4 regions of the Massilia phyllosphaerae genome follow, and region 3 is predicted to be linked to each of the others. Evidence: predicted binding sites of a transcription regulator. Region 3 holds the regulator's gene; each other region holds the start of a gene.
The links. Region 3 encodes LexA, which represses DNA repair genes until DNA is damaged. Its sites were predicted from a motif close to ACTGTATNNNNATACAGT; they were not measured.

Region 1 (4,161 bases), on a different contig from region 3:
AGCGCAGGCCAGCAGGACGCGGCGAACCCGACCCGTTACATCACCCAGACCGACCGCCTGATCGTCCGCTACAAGGACGCCGTCGACACCTCGCGCCTGAAGGCGCCGGCCGCCGTGCCGGCGAATGCGCTGTCGGCCGCACGCCAGGCCGTGATCGACCGTGCCGGCCAGCAGTTCGGCATGACCCTGCGCGCGCTGCGCGCGACCGCGACCGGCGCCAACGTGCTGCAGCTCAGCCGCACCATGTCGCTGGCCGAGGCCAGGCAGCTGGCGGCGGAACTCAAGGCGCGCGACGCCAGCGTCGACTACGCCGAGCCGGACCGCATCATGACCGCGATGGCGGTCCCGAACGATCCCAGCTACAGCCAGCAATGGGACCTGTACGAAGCCACCGGCGGCATCAACGTGACCGGCGCCTGGGACCGCTCGACCGGCAGCGGCATCAACGTCGCCGTGATCGACACCGGCTACCGTCCGCACGCCGACCTGTCCGGCCAGATCCTGCAAGGCTACGACTTCATCGCCAGCACCAGCATCGCCAACGACGGCAACGGCCGCGACAGCGACGCCAGCGACCCGGGCGACTGGACCCCGGCCGGCAGCTGCGCGGCGGGCGTCCCGGGCCAGGACCAGGCCTCGAGCTGGCACGGCACCCACGTGGCCGGCACCATCGCCGCGCGCGCCAACAACGGCGTGGGCATCGCCGGCATCGCCTACAACGCGAAGATCGTCCCGGCGCGCGTGCTGGGCCGCTGCGGCGGCTATACCTCCGACATCGCCGACGCCATCGTCTGGGTCTCGGGCGGCAGCGTCAACGGCGTGCCGGCCAACGCCAACAAGGCACGCGTGCTGAACCTGTCGCTGGGCGGCAGCGGCAGCTGCGACACGACCACCCAGAATGCCATCAACGGCGCCCGTTCGCGCGGCGCCGTGGTGGTGGTCGCCGCAGGAAATTCGAACGTCGACGCCGCCAACTCGAGCCCGGCCAACTGCGCCGGCGTGATCGCGGTGGCGGCGGTCGGCCGCAGCGGCGGCAAGGCCTCGTACTCGAACTACGGCAGCGTGGTCGACGTGGCGGCGCCGGGCGGCGACAACGGCGCCGGCATCCTGTCGACGCTCAACAGCGGTACCTCGACACCGGCCGCCGACAGCTACGCCTACTACATGGGCACCTCGATGGCCACCCCGCACGTGGCCGGCGTGGCCGCGCTGATGCTGGCGGCGAATCCGAACCTGACCCCGGACCAGGTCGAGGCGACGCTGAAATCCACGGCGCGCGCCTTCCCGGCCGCCTGCAACGGCTGCGGCGCCGGCATCGTCGATGCCCAGGCCGCCGTCAACGCGGCGCTGGCAGGCACCTCCTCGCCGGCCCCGGCCGTGACCTGGACCAGCTGCGCGCCCGAAGGCGGCACCTGCTCGTTCAGCGGTACACGCGAAGTGCGCTACGGCGCCAACAACAGCTTCGTGACGAAGGTCGTCACCGGCTCGACCGCGTGCACCAATGCCGTGTTCGGCGACCCGATCCCGAACGTGGTCAAGTCGTGCAGCTATTCGAGCGCGACCGTGGAAGCGCCGGCACCGGTGACCTGGACCGCGTGCGCGAACGAGGGCGGCACCTGTTCGTTCAGCGGTACGCGCGAAGTGCGCTACGGCGCCAACAACAGCTTCGTGTCGCGCGTGTTCACCGGCTCGGCGGCTTGCTCGAATGCGACCTTCGGCGATCCGCTGCCGAACGTGGTCAAGGCGTGCAGCTATTCCAGCTCGACCCGTTGAATTGTGGCGTAACGTCCATGCATGACGCCGCGTGGGCACGGCGTGCCCACCCTACGATGCCGTGGAAGCCGTAGGGTGGGCTCCCCGAGCCCACGCTGACATCGGCAGAACGCACATCTTGCATCTGCGTATCAATTCAGTGATACTGTATGCAATTACAGTATGAACGCTCCCGTCCGCAAGATCATCCACTGCGATTGCGATTGTTTCTACGCGTCCGTCGAGATGCGGGACGACCCGTCGCTGCGCGGCCGGCCGCTGGCGGTGGGCGGGCGCCATGACCAGCGCGGCGTGATCGCCACCTGCAATTACGAAGCGCGCCGCTACGGCATTCATTCGGCGATGGCGACGGCCCAGGCCATCAAGCTGTGCCCGGACCTGCTGGTGATCCCGCCGAATATGGAAAAGTATCGGATCGCCTCGCGCCAGATCATGGAGATCTACCAGGACTACACCGAACTCGTGGAGCCGCTGTCGCTGGACGAAGCCTATCTCGACGTGACGGCATCGCCCCACTGCAAGGGCAGCGCCACCCTGATAGCGCAGGAGATCCGGCGCCGCATTTTCGAGACCGTCGGCATCACGGCCTCGGCCGGCGTGGCGCCGAACAAGTTCGTGGCCAAGATCGCCAGCGACTGGAACAAGCCGGACGGCCTGTTCCTGGTGCGGCCCGACGAAGTCGATGCCTTCGTCGCGGTGCTGCCGGTGAAAAAGCTGCACGGCGTCGGCAAGGTCACCGCCGCCAAGATGAACCGCCTGGGCCTGGACACCTGCGGCGACCTGCGCCAATGGCCGATCGCGAAGCTGCAGGAGCACTTCGGTTCCTTCGGGACCCGGTTGTACGAGCTGAGCCGCGGGATCGACCACCGCGACGTGAATCCGGTGCGCGAGCGGAAGTCGATCAGCACCGAGGAAACCTATACGCCGGACGTGCCCGACCTGGCCGCCTGCGTGGCGTTGCTGCCGGAATTGATGGAGCATTTGCAGGGCCGCATCAAGCGCAACGGCGCCGAACGTTTCATCAATAAACTGTTCGTGAAAATTAAATTTTCCGACTTCCAGCAGACGACGGTCGAGTGCGTCGGCTATGCGCCGAACCTGGAGATCTTTGCACGGCTGCTGGAAACCGGCTGGCTGCGCGCCAGCCGTCCGGTGCGCCTGCTGGGCGTCGGCGTACGCCTCAGCGACACCGAGGTCGTCGAACAGCTCAAGCTGTTTGACGAACCTGCAACACATTAAAAAAGCCTGCCCTGTCACGTGAAATGAGCCACGCGGCAGCGTGTAGAATGTCGTTCCCCTGGATTTTAGAGATAACCGAAAGCAACTTTATGTGGTTCAAGAATCTTCAGATTTACCGCCTGCCCGCTCCCTGGGCCTATACCCCTGAACAGCTGGAAGAAGCGCTGGCGTCGCAAGCCTTCGTGCCGGCCAACAGCAACGAACTGCTGCAGCAGGGCTGGGATTCGCCGCGCGGCAACGGCAAGCTGGTGCACGTGGTGAACAAGCAGATGCTGATGATGCTGGGCACCGAAAAGAAACTGCTGCCGAGCTCGGTCATCAACCAGGTCGCCAAGGCCAAGGCCGCCGAGCTGGAAGAGCAGCAGGGCTTCCCGCCGGGCAAGAAGGCGATGAAAGAACTGAAGGAACGCGTGGCGGATGAGCTGTTGCCGCGCGCATTTTCGATCCGCGGCAATACCTGGGCCTGGATCGACCCGGTCAACGGCTGGCTGGTGGTCGACGCGGCCAGCCCGAACAAGGCCGACGACATCATCAAGCTGCTGCTGAAAGCAGTCGACAAGATGCCGCTGGAATCGGTGCGTGTGCAAAGTTCGCCGGTGGCGGTCATGACCGGCTGGCTGGAATCGGACGAGGCGCCGTACAACTTCACGATCGACCAGGATACGGAATTGCGCGCCACCGGCGAGAGCAAGGCCACCGTGCGTTACGTGAAGCACTCGCTGGATCCGGAAGACATCCGCCGCCACATCGCCGGCGGCAAGCAGTGCACCCGCCTGGCCATGACCTGGAACAGCCGCATCTCCTTCGTGCTGACCGAACAGCTGGCGATCAAGAGCATCAAGCCGCTGGACGTGATCAAGGAAGGCGAAACCATCACCTACAGCGACGACGAGCGTTTCGATAACGACATCATGCTGATGACCGGCGAGCTGGCCAAGATGCTGGCGGACCTGGTGGAAGCGCTGGGTGGGGAAGCAAAAGCTTAAGGTAGACCAGGTAGGGTGGACGGGTTTCCCGTCCACGCGTTCAAATCCTGTATGAACAGAGGTTTCGGCCAATCGAAAGCCAGTAGAACGCGTGGACGGCAGAGCCGTCCACCCTACGTAGCGCTTGCTATATGAAAAACGGCCCGGATTCGCATCCGGGCCG
Region 2 (4,161 bases), 870 kb from region 3:
TCGGCGTCCGGCAGGCGCGCCAGCGCGACCAGGTGACGCTCGATCACCGAGGCGAGCTTGATGCAGGGCTCGTTGCGGTCGCGCGTCGTGTAATGCGACATCAGGTGCAGCACCGCCGCCACCAGCACCGCGTGCTGCGCAGAGCGCGAATCCGGGGGTACTCCCGGCAACTTCAGTTCGTCCGGCAAATCTCGATCCATTCCACCCTCCTCGGTTGAACACCATCTCTTTATGAGAATGATTCTCATTCAAATTATGATGTGCACCGATGGGCAATGCAAGCGAAATTCGATTGCCGCCTGATCCGGGCCCTGCTGCGCACGCTGCGCCGGAAAAGCTGGCGACGGCCTCGCCGTACCGGGTGGTGGGGCTGTCGGGGATCAGCGAGATGGTGGTGGCAGGGAATACGGCGGAAGAGGCGGTGCGGCCGTATCGTGAGCTAGGATTCAGTTGATATTTGCCTAAACGTCGCCCCTGCGAAGGCAGGGGCCCAAGTTTGAAGCGTTTCGATAGCGCATGTAACTTGGACCCCTGCCTTCGCAGGGGCGACGGTCTGGCGTGTAACGATGGCTTAAAGCCGCGTCTCCCGCGCCGCCCGCAAGAACTCATCCAGCACCGGCGTGCAATCCAGCAGATCCCCGCCCCCGGCCCGGTGGAATTCCGGATGCCACTGCAAACCCATCACGAAGGGCGCGCGCTGGTAGCGGATCGCCTCGACCACGCCGTCCGGGTCCGACATCGCCTCGATGTGGATATCGCGCCCCAGGTCCTTGACCGCCTGGTGGTGGATCGAGTTCACCACCGCCCGCCCCTGGCTGGGAAAGATTTTCTTGAGGGAGGAGCCGTTCGGGAACACGATCGGATGGCGGTGCGCGTCGTAGAGCTCGTGCACGTGGGGATGGGCATCGGGCAGGTCGGTGGCCACGTCCTGGTGCAGGGTGCCGCCGAAGGCGACATTGATCAACTGGCAGCCGCGGCAGATGCCGAGCACCGGCTTGCCGGCTTCGACGAATTCGTGCAGCAGTTCGAGTTCGTAGACGTCGCGTGCGCGGTCGCCGCTCCACTCGGGCCGGGTCGGGCTTTCCGAATACGTCATCGGCGAGACGTCGGCGCCGCCCTGCAGCACCAGGCCATCCAGGTGGCGCGCGTAGTGGCGCAGCGTGATGTTGCTGGGATGGAGCAGGCCGTTCGTGTTCACGGTCGGGACCATGAACACCAGCACGTCGCGCGACATCACCCATTGCGCGATCGACTCTTCCAGGTATTGCAGGTTCTTGCTGCGCAGGCCGGTGGCGCCGGGTTCCGGATGGTAGATGCGCGCCGAGACGCCGATGCGCAGCGTGCGCCGCATGAAGTCGCGATGGAAACGGTCGGTCAAGGCCCGCCAGCGCGAACGCAGCACGCGTCCGGCCAGGTTCAATGGCGTGTCGCCCGTGCGGAGGTAGCGCGATGATCCTCCCGTGGCGCGCCGATCCGGCACACGCGACGGTCCGGGAAATCCGTCCTGCGGCGGGCCGGCAGTATCGCGCTTCTCGATGTCTTCTGCCATGTTTCAACTATAGACCCGCCGCGGCTGCGTGGTACGTTTGTGCTGAAAAAAATGTCGAAATGTCATGATGATGCTGACTTAGCGTTGTCAATTGACACTTTGACCTTGCAAACTTGGCCTTGAAACGCAAGAATACTGTATCTATATACAGTACAAGTCGACATACCCCTTTCCAAATCGCGCGTTCCGATTGAAACTGCTGCCTTCGCGGTTTTTTGAAGCTCTATTTCCGCGCGACAAGATAGAATGCGCAAGCATTTGACTTAATCAAGATCCAGCATGGCCACCAAGAAAAACGCACCCGACTACAGCGAATCATCCATCCGCGTCCTGAAGGGACTCGAGCCCGTCAAGCAGCGCCCGGGCATGTACACCCGCACCGAGAATCCGCTGCACATCATCCAGGAAGTGATCGACAACGCCTCGGACGAAGCACTCGGCGGCCACTGCAAGAACATCGCCGTGACGATGAACGGCGACGGCTCGATCACGGTCGAGGACGACGGCCGCGGCATCCCGGTCGGCATCCACCCGGAAGAAGGCGTGTCCACGGTCGAGATCGTGTTCACGCGCCTACACGCGGGCGGCAAGTTCGACAAGGGCTCGGGCGGTGCCTACGCCTTCTCCGGCGGCCTGCACGGCGTCGGCGTGTCGGTCACCAATGCGCTGTCGAAGCGCCTGGAAATCACCGTCTGGCGCAAGGACGAGCAGGGTAACGGCATGCACCACCTGGCCTTCGAGGCCGGCGACGTGGTCGAGCCGCTCAGTTCCAGCCCTGCCGAGCGCGGCGGCAAGAAGAACGGTACCCGCGTCACCGCCTGGCCGGACGGCAAGTACTTCGATTCCCCGAACATCCCGATGGCCGAGCTGCAGCGCCTTCTGCGCTCGAAGGCCGTGCTGCTGCCGGGCGTCACCGTCACCCTCACCAACGGCAAGACCGGCGATGTCCAGACCTGGCGCTATGACGAAGGCCTGCGCGGCTATCTCACCGAAGCGCTGGCGCAGAATTCCGACGGCGAAACCCTGATCCCGCTGTTCGAAGGCGCGCAGTATGCGGCCGCCGGCGACGAAGGTTTTGCCGAAGGCGAAGGCGCGGCCTGGGTCGTGGCCTGGACCGAGGCCGGCGCCGTGGTGCGCGAATCCTACGTCAACCTGATCCCGACGGTCAGCGGCGGCACCCACGAGTCCGGCCTGCGCGACGGCTTGTTCGGCGCGGTAAAAAGCTTCGTCGAGATGCACTCGCTGCTGCCGAAAGGCGTCAAATTGCTGCCGGAAGACGTGTTCGCGCGGGTCTCGTTCGTGCTGTCGGCCAAGGTGCTGGACCCGCAGTTCCAGGGCCAGACCAAGGAGCGCCTCAACTCGCGCGACGCCGTGAAACTGGTCTCGACCTTCACCCGTCCGCCGCTCGAACTGTGGCTGAACCAGCACGTCGAATACGGCCGCAAGCTGGCGGAACTGGTCATCAAGCAGGCCCAGTCGCGCCTGCGTTCGCTGCAGAAGGTCGAAAAGAAAAAATCCTCGGGCGTGGCCGTCTTGCCGGGCAAGCTGACCGATTGCGAATCGAGCGACATCACCCGCAACGAACTGTTCCTGGTCGAGGGGGACTCGGCCGGCGGTTCCGCCAAGATGGGCCGCGACAAGGAATTCCAGGCCATCCTGCCGCTGCGCGGCAAGGTGCTGAACACCTGGGAAACCGACCGCGACCGCCTGTTCGCCAACAACGAGATCCACGACATCGCGGTGGCGATCGGCGTCGACCCGCACGGCCCGGACGACAATCCGGACATCTCGGGCCTGCGCTACGGCAAGATCTGCATCCTGTCCGATGCGGACGTCGACGGCTCGCACATCCAGGTCCTGTTGCTGACGCTGTTCTTCAAGCACTTCCCTGCCCTGTTCCGGAATGGCCACGTGTGCGTCGCCCGTCCGCCGCTGTACCGCGTCGACGTCCCGGCACGCGGCAAGAAGCCGATCCAGAAGCTGTACGCGCTGGACGACGGCGAACTGCTGGCGATCGAGGACAAGCTGAAAAAGGAAGGCCTGAAGGAAGGCGTGTGGAGCATCTCGCGCTTCAAGGGCCTGGGCGAGATGAACGCCGAACAGCTGTGGGAAACCACGATGAATCCGGACACCCGCCGTCTGCTGCCGGTGGCCTTCGGCGACTACGGCCTGGCCGAATCGTCGGCGCGCTTCAACATGCTGATGGGTAAAGGCGAGGCTGCCGCGCGCCGGGCCTGGCTGGAAGAGCACGGTAACGAGACGGAAGCGGATATCTGATGCGCAGGTAACGCGTGGGCTCGGGGAGCCCACCCTACCGCGTCACCGCGATCGTAGGGTGGGCACCCCGTGCCCACGCATGCCGCCCGAACGGAACGAACAAAGAACATGACCCAACAAGCAAACCTCTTCGAACAACAAAACCCACCCGCCGGCGGCGGTGACGGCAGTGACACCGAAACCCTGACCCTCTCCACCTTCGCCGAGCGCGCCTACCTGGACTACGCGGTCTCGGTCGTGAAAGGCCGCGCCCTGCCCGACGTGGCCGACGGCCAGAAGCCGGTGCAGCGCCGTATCCTGTACTCGATGAACGAACTGGGCCTGGGCCCGACCGC
Region 3 (4,161 bases):
CCAGTTCGGCGTTGGCGAATCGTCCCGAGATTTCACCCGCGGCGACCGCGGTCATCTCGAACTCGACCTGCCTGGCAATCCCCGCTTCCGTCTGCTGCGACTGGTGCTGCAAGGTCGCGCCGACGATCGGGATGCCGGCCGGGGTGTAACGCAGGGTATCGCGCTCGAGGATGCTGGCAACCAGCGACAGCTCGTTCACTACCCGTTCGCGTAAGCCAGTGGCTTAGGCTGCAGCGGCCGGAGCGGCTGCCTGCTCTGCGCGGTGGCTCTTGGCTGCGTCTTCGCGCTGGACCGACTTCATCATCGGCGACGGCGCGGTTTCAGCCTTCTTCATCTTCACGGTCAGGTGACGCAGCACGGCATCGTTGAACTTGAATGCGGTTTCCAGCTCGACCAGGGTCTCGTTGTCGCACTCGATGTTCATGCAGATGTAGTGTGCCTTCGGCAGTTTCTGGATCTGGTATGCCATTTGACGACGGCCCCAATCTTCGACGCGGTGGATGTTGCCGCCGCGCGAGGTGACCGTGGTCTTGTAGCGTTCGATCATCGCCGGGACCTGCTCGCTTTGGTCCGGGTGGACGATAAACACGATTTCATAATGACGCATGCATTACTCCTTGAGGACGTTAAACAGATGCCCACCTCGGCGTCAAGACGAGTGTGGGAAGGGAAAGCCCAACATTATAACCGGAAAAACGTCAAGCGCTCAATCGGTTTGTGATGCACTGGTTTGTGACAAAAAAATCGCCGAAATCCACGAATCCCCTTGCGTGCAGCGCAATACTGTACAAAAATACAGTCTGTCCCAGCACCCACGATTCACTGACCCCATGCTTAAGCTCACTGCAAGGCAAGAACAGATCCTTAACCTGATCAAGGAAGCCATCGACAACACCGGCTTCCCGCCGACCCGCGCCGAAATCGCGCAAGAGCTTGGCTTCCGCTCGGCCAACGCCGCCGAGGAACACCTGCAAGCCCTGGCGCGCAAGGGCGCGATCGAAATTTCTCCCGGCACCTCGCGCGGCATCCGCCTGCTCGGCGCCACCACGCCGGCCACGCCCGAGCCGGCCGCCATGCCGCACGTGCCGGCAGCCCTGCTGATGTCGCTGCCGCTGGTCGGCCGCGTCGCCGCCGGTTCGCCGATCCTGGCCCAGGAACACGTCGAGGCCAATTACGCGGTCGACCCGGCCATGTTCTCGGCCAAGCCCGACTTCCTGCTGAAGGTCAAGGGCTGGTCGATGCGCGACGCCGGCATCTGCGACGGCGACATCCTGGCCGTCAAGAAGGTCGACAGCGCCAAGAACGGCCAGATCGTGGTCGCCCGCATCGGCGAAGAAGTCACCGTCAAGCGCTACCGCAAGAACGGCACCGTCATCGAACTGCTGCCGGAAAACCCGGACTTCTCGGTGATCACGGTCGATCCGCAGACCGACGAGTTCGCGCTCGAAGGGCTGGCGGTTGGCTTGATGCGTTCCTGGCACTAAGGGATCAGAGCCCGGTTTCTGTTGGGGCTCTGCCCCCCCGGTTTCAGCTGCAACCTCGACCGAAGCCGCAAATAAAACGGCCTGCATTTTTGCAGGCCGTTTTCTTTTGCTGGTGGCTGAACACCGGGGTCAGAGCCCCTCAAAACCGACACCAGGCTCTGCCCCCTGCTCTGCACCCTTGCTCTGTTGGGCTAGCGATTCTCCGCCGGCTCCGGCGGCGGCGCGTTCTTGACCATCTCGTTGTGCTCGCTCACGTACGCCTCGGTGGCATTGCGCCAGGCCGTGAAATCGGCCACCACCAGCTTGCCGCCGACCTGGGTGTCTTCCGCCACTCGCTTGCCGACCTCGTCCAGGTGCGCGGTCGCCTTTTCCGTTTCGCTCGCCGTCATCAGCTTGCTTACGTCTTCGGGGATGCGCTTGGTCAGCGGCATCGACGCGTTCAGGTATTTCACGAAGCGGTTGTGGCAGGTTTCCCAGTCCTTCATCCTGGCGCTGTAGCGGTCGATGTCGTCGTTGACCTTGGACATGGCCGGGAAGCGCGGCGCCGGACAGCGGTAGTCGCCGCTGCGCAGGTCGGAACCATCGTATTTGACGATCCAGTAATCGATGTCGGCGCGGCGCGCCTCGCGCTGCTTCATCAGCTCGAGCGTGGCGATCGCCACCGCATTGCCCTTGGCCGCGGCCTTGCGGAACCATTCGGCGGCCTTGTCCATGTCCTCGAGACCCGCCTCGCCATAGAAATACATCTCGCCCAGGTGCTGCTGGGCCATCACGTTGCCGGCATTCGCCAGCTTGGTGTACTTCTGCAGCGCCTGCGGATAGGCTTTCTTGGCGAACAGGGCGTCGGCGTCGGCGAGCTCGTCCGCTATGACGGCGGTACTGCACATCAAGGCAGCGCAAAACAGGAGAGTTTTCATGACAGGCGTGATCGTAATGGAAAGCAATGTACGATCATAACGCCAGTGTGCCGCCGGCTCAACTGGAGAGCGCGGCGGCATAGGGGGTATTTACCGGAATTTACCGGCTCAGCCGTTCAAGGCGTCGCCGAAATCGCGCAACAGGTCATCGGTGTCCTCGATGCCGACCGATACCCGGATCAGCGACTCGGCGATGCCCATGCTGGCGCGGCGCTCCGCACCCATCTCGAAGAAGATCGTGTGCGCCACGGGAATCACCAGCGTGCGGGTATCGCCCAGGTTGCTTGCCGGGATCGCCACGCGCAGGCGGTTCAGGTAGTCGAAGCAGTCGATGCCGTCCTTCAGCTCGAACGAGAACAGCGAACCCGAGGCGCGGAACAACTCGCTCGTCCGCGCATGCTGCGGATGCGATGCCAGGCCCGGGTAATGCACGGCGGCGACCCGCTCGTCCGCTTCCAGCATGGTCGCCAGCGCCAGCGCGTTGCCGCAGGTGCGCTCCATGCGCAGCGCCAGGGTCTCGGCGCCGACCGCGATGTGGTGCGCCGCTTCCGGCGCCAGCGAGGCGCCGAAGTCGCGCAGCGACTTGGCGCGCAGCTGGGCCATGCCCTGGGCCTGCGGGGCCAGCTTGCGGAAGTTGGGGGCGATGTTCGGGTAGGCGCTCCAGTCGTAGACGCCGGTGTCGGTCAGGGCGCCGCCCAGCGCCATGCCGTGGCCGCCGATCGACTTGGTCAGCGAATTCACCACCAGGCCGGCACCGACCGCCTTCGGACGGAACAGGTAGGGCGTGGTCATGGTGTTGTCGACCACATACAAGATGCCGCGCTGGCGGCACAGCTCGCCGATGCGGGCCAGGTCGGCCACCTGGGTGCGCGGGTTGGCGATGGTCTCGACGAATACCAGGCGGGTGTTTTCCTGGAGTGCGGCTTCGACGTTGGCGACGTCGGTGGCGTCCACGAAAGACAACTCGGTGCCCTGCCCCGCCACGGTGTTCCACAGGCTGTTGGTGTTGCCGAACAGGAAGGAGGACGACACCACATGGTCGCCATCCTTCAGCAGCGCCTGGGCCAGGGCGCCGATCGCCGCCATGCCAGTGCCGAAGCACAGGGTGGCGACGCCGTCTTCCATCTGCGTGATCTTGTCTTCCAGCGCCGACACGGTCGGGTTGCCCTGGCGGCCGTAGCGGAAGCCCGGCTCCTTGCCCTGGAAGACCGAAGCCAGCTGGCGCGCATCGGTGTAGCCGAAGGCGACCGAGGTATGGATCGGCTTGTGCAGGGAGTTCTGCTCGATCGGCTTGCGGCGGTCGTTGTGGAGAATGGTGGTGGTGAAGCCGTAGGGAGTCTTGTCGCTCATGGTCGTTCTTGAAGTTTCGATGCTTGCAAATGAAAACGGGCGCCCGTGGCGCCCGATGATCTTACTTTATTCTGCCGCGACCGCAGGATTCAGGTTCAACTGGGTCCGCACCAGGTCGTCCGACGACTTGCCGGACGACTTGTGGCGGTGGTTCTCCAGCCGGTCCAGGTACTCCGGCGTGATGTCGCCGGTGATGTAGACGCCGTCGAAGCACGAGGCTTCCACGCTGGTCAGCGCCGGATTGACGTCCATGATCGACTTCTTCAGCGCCTCGATATCCTGGTAGACCAGGCGGTCGGCGGTGATCTCGCGGCACACCTCTTCCACCGTGCGGCCGTGGGCGATCAGTTCGTCGCGGGTCGGCATGTCGATGCCGTACACGTTCGGGTACAGCACCGGCGGCGCGGCCG
Region 4 (4,161 bases), 1.1 Mb from region 3:
ACGCCGCCGGCCTGGGCGTGCCCCGGGATGCCGCGGCGGCCGCCGACTGGACCCGCCGCGCCGCCGAACAGGGCCACCTGCGTGCCCAGTTCGACCTGGCGCTGCGCTACGCGAGCGGGCAACTGAGCGGGCAAACGCGCGAACAAGCGGACGCCGGCAGCGCCGCGGCCGACCTGCAGCAGGCCTTGTACTGGTGCCGCAAGGCGGCCGACCAGGATTACGCGCCGGCCCAGTACATGCTGGCCCAGCTGCTGGACCGCGACGACAGCGGCAGCGTCGACCCGCGCCAGGCCGGCGACTGGTACCGCAAGGCGGCCGAGCAGGGCCATGCGCAGGCCCAGTTCGCGCTCGGCCTGCGCTACGACAGCGCGCACGGGGTGGCGCGCGACTACGAGGCGGCGCACTTCTGGTACCTGGGCGCGGCGCGCCAGGGCCATGTGCGCGCCCAGTTCAACCTCGGTGTGATGTACGCGGCCGGGCAGGGCGTGCCGCCGGACCAGATCGAAGCCTATGCCTGGCTGCACCGCGCCGGCGCCGCCGGGCTGGCATCGGCCGCACGCTATCTGCAGCGCGTCGCCGCGCGCATGTCGCCGGCGATGCTGGCGCAGGCCGATACCCTGATCGGAGGCGCCTGACGTGAAGATCGAATTGACCAGGCTGCGCCTGCTGGAAACCGGACTGCGGCGCTTCTGGCCGTTCCGTTCGGCCGCGCAGCTGCAGAGCTACTTGCTATGCGTGCTGGTGCCGCTGGTCGGCATCGGCGCGCTGGCCCAGGCGGTCTGGCATGCCCACGTGATCGGCATCCCGGCGGTGGCCGGCGCCTTCGGCGGCGCGCTGCCCTCGGTCTACCTGGCGCGCCCGGCCCGCTTCGGCGTCAAGGGGCCGGGCCGGGCCCAGGCCCTGGCCGCCCTCGAGGCGCGCCTGCCGCTGCTGGGCTTCCAGCCCAGCGATACCGAAACCGGCCTGTGGGTCTATCGCAAGCGCCTGCCGCGGCTGCTGCGCTGGGACCAGCAGGCCGTGCACCTGGCGATGGACGGCAACACGGTCTGGGTCAGCGGCCACTATGCGGGCCTGCTGTCGCTCAGGCGCTTCCTGCGCCAGGCTTTCCCCGCTTAGGCGGGCGCCGCTTCCGGCTGGCGCAGGCGGCTGTGCACCTCGACATCCTTGAACTCGATCAGGATCGTGGCCCCGGTGGCGAACAGGATCTCGTGGCGCAGGAAGCCTTCGCCGCAGGCGCTCAGCTCGTGGCAGGCGACGTCGCCGAAGCCGTCGCCGTCCTGGTGGAACAGCGGTTTACCAGAAGGAAAATCGACCAGGATGCGGCGGATCGCGCTGTAGCGCAATCCCCAGATCCGGCGGTCGTAGGTATCCATGATGGCTAGCTCGACCCGCACCGGATGGTCGCCGGGCACGATCCACGGGCGCGGCAGCTGGTCCAGCGGCGCCGGCCGGCTGCCGTCGCGGATATCCAGGTGCAGCAGCTCGCCGTCGTGGATGTCGGCGCGGTCGAAGAAGGCGAACACGTGCTCGGGCAGGGTGCCGCGCAGGGTTTCCAGCTGCTCGCGGTAGGCGCGCAAGGCCTTGCCCCAGCTGGCGGCATCGCTCTCGGCTTGTCCGCTGCGAACGCTTGCCCAACGTTTTTTTGTCAGATATTTCATGATTTCCCGGAGATGTGTCTGGAGCCCGCCACTGCCGGCTCATAAATACGACATGGGTGCGTTCGCGCACGGCGCTTCGCTAAGGAACTGGGGTATACTGTACATCCATACAGTGTTTCTGCCAAGATGGAACTCAAAGACAAGCTGGAAATCCTGGCCGATGCCGCCAAGTACGACGCGTCCTGCGCCAGCAGCGGCGCGCCCAAGCGCGATTCCGTCGACAAGGACGGCCTCGGCGCCACCAACGGCATGGGCATCTGTCACAGCTATACGCCGGACGGGCGTTGCGTCTCGCTGCTCAAGATCCTGCTGACCAACTTCTGCATCTACGATTGCCAGTACTGCGTCAACCGGCGCACCTCGAACGTGCCGCGCGCCCGCTTCAACGTCGACGAAGTGGTCAAGCTGACCCAGGACTTTTACCTGCGCAATTACATCGACGGCTTGTTCCTGAGTTCCGGCATCATCCAGTCCAGCGACTACACGATGGAGCAGCTGGTGGAAGTCGCGCGGCGCCTGAGGGTGGAGCATAAATTCCGCGGCTACATCCATTTGAAGACGATCCCGGATGCCGACCCGCGCCTGATCGAACTGGCCGGCAAGTACGCCGACCGGCTGTCGGTCAACATCGAGCTGCCGACCCAGGACAGCGTGCAGAAGCTGGCTCCGGAAAAGAGCGTGCACACGATCAAGCTCGCGATGGGTTCGATCCGCACCAAGCTCGACGAAAAGGACGACCACCCCAAGGCGCCGGTATTCGCCCCGGCCGGCCAGAGCACCCAGATGATCGTCGGCGCCGACGCCAGCGACGACCACACCATCCTGAACACGGCCCAGACCCTGTACGGCAGCTACAAACTCAAGCGCGTGTATTACTCGGCCTTCAGCCCGATCCCGCAAAGCCCATCCAGCGTGCCCTCCGCGCCGCCGCCGCTGCTGCGCGAGCACCGCCTGTACCAGGCCGACTTTTTGCTGCGCGGCTATGGTTTCACCGCCGGCGAACTGATGCCGCAATCCGGCAACCTGGCGCTCGACATCGACCCCAAGCTGGCCTGGGCGCTGGCCAACCGCGAGCACTTCCCAATGGACCTGAACCGCGCCGATGAAACCATGATTGCGCGCATTCCCGGCATCGGCCTGCGCTCGGCCAAGCGCCTGATCGACCTGCGCCGGCTGCGCCGCATCCGCTGGGAAGACCTGTCGCGCCTGCGCTGCAGCCTGAAAAAGCTGGCGCCCTTCGTCGTCACCGCGGACTACAAGCCGGCGCAAGGCGCGGTGTCGTCCGAGCTGCTCAGGCGTAACATGGCGGACGCCCCCGAGCAGATGAACCTGTTTCCGGAAATACAGGCCGCATGAGCGCACCGACGCCAGCGCTTCCGGCAGCGGTCCTGCGTGTGCAGGCTGGCCAGCCGCTGCTGGTCGAGACCTTTGCCGCCTGGCGCGAAGCGGCACGCGACCTGCTGGTCTGGGGTGTGCCGCCCGAGGCGATCACCTGGAGCTCGCCGCAGGCCGGCGGCGATCTGTTCTCGAGCGCGCCGGCCGCGGCCGAAACCGCGCCTCCTGCGTTCACGGCGTCCGTGCCCACGAAAAATCCACCCCATGTGCCACGCTCGCTGATGGAGATGCTGCAATCCGCCGCCTGCTGCCGCGTGCCCGACCGCTGGGCCTTCCTGTACCGCGTCATGTGGCGCTGGCAGCAGGGCGAGCACGACGTGCAGTCGCCGGCCGACGAAGACGGCGCCCGCCTGAATGCGATGGTGAAGGCGGTGCGGCGCGAGGAACACGACATGCATGCCTACATCCGTTTCCGCGAACGCCCGGTGGATGCCGGCGCGCCGCGCTTCGTCGCCTGGTACGAGCCGCGCCACGACGTACTGCCGCAGGTGGCCCAACATTTCGTCAGCCGCATGGGCAAGGTCAGCTGGATGATCGCCACGCCCGAGGCCAGCGTGCTGTGGGACGGCCAGTCGCTGCACAACACCGGCCCGCTGGTCGGCCGGGCCGAAGACCTCGACGACAGTGGCGAAGCCCTGTGGCTGACCTATTACCGCAGCATCTTCAATCCGGCGCGCCTGAACACCGCGGTGATGCAGCAGCACATCACCTCGGACCGCTGGAAGAACCTGCCGGAGGGGAAGATCGTGCCGCACATGATCAGCGAAGCCGCCATGGGTGCGCGCAAGATCGGCCAGGCCCAGGCCGTCGGCCAGCGCAAGGGGACGACGATCCCGATCGCGCCGGCGGATGCCCAGCCCGAACGCCAGCAGCCGACCAAACTCGACGAATGCCGGCGCTGTGAACTATGGCAGTTCGCGACCCAGGCCGTGCCCGGCGAAGGCCCGCAGCACGCGCCCATCATGTTCGTCGGCGAGCAGCCGGGCGACCAGGAAGACCTGGCTGGCCACGCATTCATCGGCCCGGCCGGCAAGCTGCTCGACCAGGTGTGCGACGCGGCCGGCGTCGACCGCGACACGATCTACGTCACCAACGCCGTCAAGCATTT

Region 1: the regulator LexA is predicted to act here: its motif matches at 1,918-1,935, upstream of dinB (DNA polymerase IV).
Region 2: the regulator LexA is predicted to act here: its motif matches at 1,684-1,701, upstream of U1H99_RS01830 (DNA topoisomerase IV subunit B).
Region 4: the regulator LexA is predicted to act here: its motif matches at 1,755-1,772, upstream of U1H99_RS00680 (putative DNA modification/repair radical SAM protein).

What each region holds. Positions count from the first base shown of each region.
Region 1 is NZ_JAXSQX010000003.1:595,174-599,334, forward strand. Features, by position in the region: gene U1H99_RS15280 (S8 family peptidase) at 1-1,773, shown strand, start outside; gene dinB (DNA polymerase IV) at 1,936-3,012, shown strand; gene U1H99_RS15290 (recombination-associated protein RdgC) at 3,102-3,998, shown strand.
Region 2 is NZ_JAXSQX010000001.1:408,427-412,587, reverse strand. Features, by position in the region: gene U1H99_RS01845 (hypothetical protein) at 1-200, opposite strand, end outside; gene U1H99_RS01840 (hypothetical protein) at 269-454, shown strand; gene U1H99_RS01835 (gamma-glutamyl-gamma-aminobutyrate hydrolase family protein) at 572-1,549, opposite strand; gene U1H99_RS01830 (DNA topoisomerase IV subunit B) at 1,829-3,826, shown strand; gene parC (DNA topoisomerase IV subunit A) at 3,935-4,161, shown strand, end outside.
Region 3 is NZ_JAXSQX010000001.1:1,276,332-1,280,492, reverse strand. Features, by position in the region: gene priB (primosomal replication protein N) at 1-199, opposite strand, end outside; gene rpsF (30S ribosomal protein S6) at 224-607, opposite strand; gene lexA (transcriptional repressor LexA) at 831-1,484, shown strand; gene U1H99_RS05650 (tetratricopeptide repeat protein) at 1,676-2,401, opposite strand; gene U1H99_RS05645 (cystathionine gamma-synthase family protein) at 2,510-3,751, opposite strand; gene purF (amidophosphoribosyltransferase) at 3,818-4,161, opposite strand, start outside.
Region 4 is NZ_JAXSQX010000001.1:162,135-166,295, forward strand. Features, by position in the region: gene U1H99_RS00665 (tetratricopeptide repeat protein) at 1-635, shown strand, start outside; gene U1H99_RS00670 (hypothetical protein) at 637-1,116, shown strand; gene U1H99_RS00675 (hypothetical protein) at 1,113-1,658, opposite strand; gene U1H99_RS00680 (putative DNA modification/repair radical SAM protein) at 1,785-3,014, shown strand; gene U1H99_RS00685 (UdgX family uracil-DNA binding protein) at 3,011-4,161, shown strand, end outside.